2 regions of the Luxibacter massiliensis genome follow, and region 2 is predicted to be linked to the other one. Evidence: predicted binding sites of a transcription regulator. Region 2 holds the regulator's gene; the other holds the start of a gene.
What was found. The regulator Rex, encoded in region 2, represses fermentation and respiration genes when NADH is low (regulators of the CRP and FNR family bind a similar motif). The targets are predictions, from matches to a motif close to ATTGTTAANTANTTAACAAT.

Region 1: EFA47_RS01790 (aminoglycoside phosphotransferase family protein) is a predicted target of Rex. The motif match lies at 1,796-1,815, and genes of this name have one in related genera.

Annotation. Positions count from the first base shown of each region.
Region 1 is NZ_UWOE01000001.1:348,018-351,445, reverse strand. It holds gene EFA47_RS01795 (cell wall hydrolase) at 1-798, shown strand, start outside; gene EFA47_RS01790 (aminoglycoside phosphotransferase family protein) at 947-1,702, opposite strand; gene adhE (bifunctional acetaldehyde-CoA/alcohol dehydrogenase) at 1,842-3,428, opposite strand, start outside.
Region 2 is NZ_UWOE01000001.1:1,624,423-1,627,850, reverse strand. It holds gene alr (alanine racemase) at 1-120, opposite strand, end outside; gene EFA47_RS07445 (NAD(P)H-hydrate dehydratase) at 86-1,621, opposite strand; gene EFA47_RS07440 (redox-sensing transcriptional repressor Rex) at 1,727-2,371, opposite strand; gene abc-f (ribosomal protection-like ABC-F family protein) at 2,645-3,428, shown strand, end outside.

The DNA of each region.
Region 1 (3,428 bases), 1.3 Mb from region 2:
TCAGCCGATGATATGTCTGATTTCCTGAATAAAGCTGACTTTATACAGAATATCAGCGATTATGACCGGGATATGCTGATGGAACTTCAGGATACACGCCAGAAGATAGCCGATCAGAAGCAAACCCTGGAGGATCAGCAGGCCTCCCTGACAAATCTCCAACAGGATCTGGAGGGCAGGCAGGCTGCGCTGTCCCAGAAAGCCCAGGAGACGTCAACTGACCTTGCCGCTTTTAACGCACAGCTTGAACAATTGCGTGCTGAAGAGGCTGCAAGGCTGGCAGCAGAAGCTGCCGCTGCCGCCGCTGCTGCTGAAGCTGCCGCCAATGTTTCCTCTGGCAATACTGGTAACAATACATCCTCTGACAGTTCTCCAAATACTCCTGCACCTACACCAGGAAGCGGATATGATGACACCGTTGTCAACGGTGGCGCTTCGGAAGTCGCAGGCAGTGATTTAGATGTGTTTGCTGCTATCCTGGACTGCGAGGCCATGTATGATTATGATTCTATGCTTGCAGTGGCCACAGTAATCATGAACCGTGTACAGAGTCCTCTGTTCCCCAATTCTATCACGGAAGTCGTATATGCCGGCGGTCAGTTTGAACCGGTATGGACAGGCCGGTTAGATGCGGTGCTCGCAAGCGGCGCCAGCGATTTAGCGTATACTGTCGCACAGGATGCCATTAATGGTGCCCGCCTTGCGGCCGTGTCAGATTGTTATTATTTTCTATATGCAGGGGCAACAGACCGGCCTGGCGTAAATATAGGCAATAATTTATTTTTCCAAAGCTGGTAGATATCTTTATACAGATATATACCCCAAAAGTATGAACTAAGATCCACTTTTAGGACATAAAGAACCGGAGGGAAGAACTATACGCTCTTCTCTCCGGTTCTTTTTTATATTACTCTTTCTTTTTCAACAAACTGCAGATAAATTAATCTTACTGATAATCAATAACATCAATCCACCTAAGCAGGAAATCTCTCTCCAATGTATTATTCTTCGTAAGCTGTGCCGCTGCTACTATAGGGAGCCATTGCTGTACGTATTGTCTCGCCGTATCACTTTTTTTGCAGAATACATCCATATACAGATCTGCTGTCCCCTGATCTTTCAATGCAAACAGAAGGTAGGTCATAGCTGCATCTGCACTGGCATTTCCCTGCGATGCATGGGCCCAGTCCACCACCGTCATTTTGCCGTTCTTCCCTACGATCACATTACTCGGGTTAAAATCCCCATGGCAAATCTTTGTATGTTTCGGCATACTCTCAAGCCTTGTAAGAAGCTCATACCTTGTGGTGGCATCCACATCCTTAAGGCTATTAATCTGGCGTGCCAGCTTATCCTTCAGCTTATTTAGAAGCGGTGCGCTTTTCCCATGTATGGTCATCTGAAGATCTACAAAATCTGCCATATATTTCTCAAGGTTCCCTTTGTCAGACTCCATCATGTCTTCTAAAGTCTTGCCCTCCTTGTAGTCTATAACAAGGGCCCATTTTCCGTTAATCTGCCTTACCTCTTTCACCCGGGGGATATCCAGTCCCGACTCTTCTACCCTTGCTGTATTAAGCGCTTCATTGAATATGTCTGATTTTGGATGTGTGGCGGCAAATACTTTTACTATACTGTCGTCATATTTGTACACTTCTTTGTAGGGACGCTTTACAATTAACCTGCTTTCTTCCAGCTTCATAATCCAATACCTCCTGTCTGGTTTGATGCCGTTTTATTAAGTTGAACCAATTATACAACAATTCCCAGGACAATGTAAGTCCTGGGAATTAATTTTGTATATTTTTTAACTATTTTTTTGCCATCATAAATATTGTTAATTATTTACCATAGTAGCATTTCAAATAAATTTCTTTTATCTCCTTAAACAGTGGGTATCTTGGATTAGCTCCTGTACACTGGTCGTTGAATGCCTGTTCAACCATGTCATCCAGGGTATCGAGGAAGTATTTTTCATCAATGCCATAGTCTTTGATTGATTTTTTGATACCGATTTTTTCTTTTAAATCTTCCAGCTTAACCAGCAGGTTTTCAAATACTTCCTGGTCATCTTTTCCCGCACATCCCGCAAACCGGCCTAATTCAGCGTATCTGGCAAGGGCATGTGGGTACTGGTACTGTGAAAACGTCCCCATCTTTGTCGGAACTTCAGCCGAATTATACTTCATAACCTCTGTCAGCAGCACAGCATTAGCCACTCCGTGAGGAAGGTGGTGGAAAGCTCCCAGCTTATGCGCCATAGAATGGTTAAGACCAAGGAAAGCATTCGCAAATGCCATACCTGCCATGCAAGATGCGTTTGCCATCATCTCACGTGCCTTCGGGTCACTGGCCCCATTCTCATATGCAGAAGGCAGATAGTCAAATACCATTTTTACTGCTTTCATAGCCAGGCCGTCGGTGTAATCTGTTGCCATGATAGACACGTAGGCCTCAATTGCATGTGTCATGACATCAATACCAGAAGCGCTGGTCAGGCCTTTCGGCTGTGTCATCATATTATCCACGTCCACAATCGCCATGTTCGGAAGCAGCTCATAATCTGCCAGAGGCCATTTTACTCCTGTGTCTGCATCTGTAATAATTGCAAATGGCGTTACCTCTGACCCCGTTCCTGAAGAAGTCGGAATTGCCACAAAATAAGCTTTTTCTCCCATTTTAGGGAAGGTAAATACTCTCTTACGGATATCCATAAAATCCATAGCCATATCTTCAAAGTTAGCTTCTGGATGCTCATACATCACCCACATAATTTTAGCGGCATCCATGGCAGATCCGCCGCCAAGTGCGATGATTGTATCTGGCTCAAAGGAACGCATCATATCTGCCCCCTTCTGGGCACACTGGAGAGTCGGATCAGGAGCCACCTCATAAAAGCATGTATGTTGGATTCCCATTTCATCTAATTTTTCTTCAATAGGAGTTACATACCCATTCTTATACAAAAAGCTGTCAGTAACAATAAATGCTTTCATTTTATGCATAATTGTCCCCAGCTCATCTAACGCAACTGGCATACAGCCTTTTTTGAAATAAACCTTTTCAGGTGTCCGGAACCACAGCATATTTTCTCTCCTCTCAGCGACAGTCTTTATATTCAGCAGATGCTTCACCCCTACATTCTCAGATACGGAGTTGCCCCCCCAGGAACCACAGCCCAGGGTCAGGGACGGAGCCAGCTTAAAGTTATAAAGGTCACCGATGCCGCCGTGGGAAGACGGTGTATTAATCAGAATACGGCAGGTTTTCATAGCCTGTGCATGTTTTGCAATCTTGTCAGACTCAGCAGGATGCACATAGAGAGATGCTGTATGCCCATATCCCCCGTCAGCAACAAGCTGCTCTGCCTTAGCAAGAGCCTCTTCAAATGTCCCTGCCTTGTACATTGCAAGCACAGGAGATAGCTT
Region 2 (3,428 bases):
ATCCATCTTAATCACCGCGATGATCTGTGCCCCTCCCCCAATCCTTCTCTTCAACTGCCCCATATTATAGGCAACTGCATCTAAGTCAATCCTGGCATATACCCTGCTGTATTGTTTCATCTTCCATACTCTCCTCTGTCTCTTTGATACAAGCCTGTATGCCGGCAATCAGATCCTGTGCCAGCACACTGTAGGATCCCTTTGCCTTCCTGGCCGCATCTCCGCCGCAGGCATGTAAAAATACCCCGCAGGACGCAGCCTCAAATGTCTCCATGCCCTGGGCCAGTAAAGCTGTAATAACGCCGGCAAGAACATCTCCTGACCCCGCCTTAGCCATGGCGTTATTCCCTGTCGTATTTACAAAGGGATGTTCTCCTGCCTTCATGACGAATGTGCGTGCATCTTTCAGCGCGCAGACAATATCATACCGGCCTGTAAACTCTCTTATTCTGGTAAGACGCTGATCCTTTAGTTCTCTGACCGGACAGTCCAGCAAACGGGCCATTTCTTTCATGTGGGGAGTCAATACCAGGGGACATTCTTTCTTTTCTAAAAGTTCCAGATGTCTGCTCAAAAGATTCAGTCCATCTGCATCGACAACACAGGGCACTTTTGCTTCCCTCAGCGTCTGGGCCAATAATTTCTCTGCTGTTTTACTCTGCCCAAGGCCGCATCCGATACAGACAACATCTGCCCAGGAAAGCAGGCTTTTAAACCGCTCCTCTTCATACTCCCTGTATGTGGCCAAAATCGCCTCAGGGAGCTGCTGCTGGAGGATCACCCGGTTATCCTCAGAAGTATAGATCTGTACAAGTCCCGCCCCACACGTGTAGGCAGCCATAGCACTTAAATAAGCTGCCCCTGACATACCTGGACTCCCGGTAACCATCAGGACTCTTCCGTATGTACCCTTGTGTGAATCCGCCTTTCTCCGGGGCAGAAGCCTTTGCAAGTCTGCCTTATGGTATCGGAAACACACTCCTGTCTCTTGTTCAAATATATGCCCGCTAATACCAATATCCTTTGTCACAACCTTGCCTGCAGACAAATATCCGGGGTACAGGATGCATCCCAGCTTTGCACATGCGAAAGCAACTGTCAGATCTGCTTTAAAAGCAATGCCCAGTACCTGCCCCGTGGCAGAACAGATCCCGGATGGAATATCCACTGCTGTCTTGTGTCCCTGCAAGGCATTCATTGCCTCTATTATGCTGCGGTACCTGCCTGATACTTCCCGGTTGAGCCCCACGCCAAAAACAGCGTCTACAATACTAGTATATTCTCCGGCCTCTATTGTTGTGACTATAGGGACTTCTGACTTATCTGCTATCCGCATCTGCAGCCGGCATTCTTCACTCATAGATTCTTCCCGGCCCACAAAAACGGCTGTGACCTGACAGCCTTTTCCCTTCAGAAGCCTTGCAACTGCAAACCCGTCACCACCATTATTTCCTGATCCACAGACCACAAGGGTCTTTGTCAAGTCTGCCCCATCCTGTTCCATGGCCTCCACAACGGAGAGCGCCGCCCGCTCCATCAGCACCAGGGATGGGATGCCTATCTCATGGATGGTATAACTGTCTGCCCTCTGCATCCATTCTCCTGTAGGCAAATATTCCATATTCCAGCCTCCTTTATATTTTGTGGGAACAAAGAAAGTCCCCTCTGAAATGAAACAACGTGTAAAAAAGACAAGCTGTCCTTAATACACGTCTGATACCCTTCTTTATTTTCCGTGGTCTTCCTGATAGCGGCTGATTGTATATGACAAGCGCATCAGGCTGTCAGACAAATGCACATTCTCCACAATAATGTCTTCCGGCAGGTTCAAATCTGTATGTGCAAAATTCCAGATAGCCCTGATTCCATTTTCTATAAGCATCTCAGCTACTTCAATGGCTTTTGACTTAGGGATAGTCAGCGCGGCAATCTCAATATCTGACTGACTTACAAAATCCTTCAGCTCGTCCATCATCCGGATAGGGACTCCCCGGATAGCCACCCCTTCCAACCGGGAATTCACATCAAAAAGTCCTTTAAGAATAAACCCATTCTTCTCAAATGACGCATAATTGGCCAACGCCTGCCCTAGATTTCCGGCTCCTATGATAATCATATTGTGAGGCCTGTTAAGTCCCAGAATCTTTCCGATCTCCGTATAGAGGTACTTTACATTATAGCCATATCCCTGCTGGCCGAACCCACCGAAGTTATTTAAATCCTGCCTGATCTGGGAAGCAGTCACATGCATCTTTTTACTCAAATCATTCGAAGAAATGCGTTCTACCCCTGCATCTAAAAGCTCACCCAAATATCTATAGTATCTGGGCAGCCTCCCTATCACTGCCCGTGATATCTCTCTGTCTTCCACAGTTATCGCCTCCAAATTTGTTCTGGGATGCATTCAGTAACCTGCAGGTACTTAAAAACCTGGATTATCAAACACATCTTTGCCTTATTATATAGAATTGTAAGAACAAAGTCAAATTTTTGTTGTATTTCGGTTTATTTCCGCTATAATAAAATGGGTATTGAACAAGGAACGTATAAATCCTGTATACGCCGGGAAGGCCTGGGGCAGGCCCTATCCGGCCTGCAGGATCTTGCATCATATTAAATTTATTTGGATTACAGGAGGCTGTCTATGGTATTGGCATGTCACAATCTTACTAAATCTTTCGGGGAACAGCTCATTGTACAGAATGGAGCTTTTCATATAGAAGACAGAGAAAAAACTGCACTGGTAGGCGTAAATGGCGCCGGGAAATCCACAATCCTTAAAATGATCGTGGGCGAAGAGCCGGCAGACGGGGGAGAGATTATTCTGACAAAAGGTAAAACTTTAGGGTATCTGGCCCAACAGCAGCATCTGCAGAGCGGACTCTCTATTTACGAGGAGGTAAAAACAGCAAAAGCTGATATCCTTGCATTAGAAGCGCAGATACGGCTTGCTGAACAGGAACTTAAGACATTAAGCGGCGATGCCCTTCATAATAAACTGGAATCTTATCACAGGATGGTATCTAGATTTGAGTCTGAAAATGGTTATGCATGTGAGAGCGAGCTGGCCGGTGTATTGAAAGGCCTTGGTTTTTTGGAGGAGGACTTTTCAAAAATGACTGACACTCTGTCAGGGGGGCAGAAAACCCGCGTATCCCTTGGCAAGCTGCTGCTCACCAGACCAGATATCCTCCTGCTGGACGAGCCTACCAACCATTTGGATTTAAATTCCATCACATGGCTGGAAACCTACCTCATGAATTATCCAGGTGCTGTTTTTATCGTTTCCCATGACCGATTCTTCCTGAATCGGGTTGTCACAAAAGTTGTGGAGATAGAAAACGGCGAAATACGGATGTACCTGGGCAATTATAAGGCATATGCAGAGAAGAAACAGCAAATCAGGGATGCCCTGCTCAAAGAATATT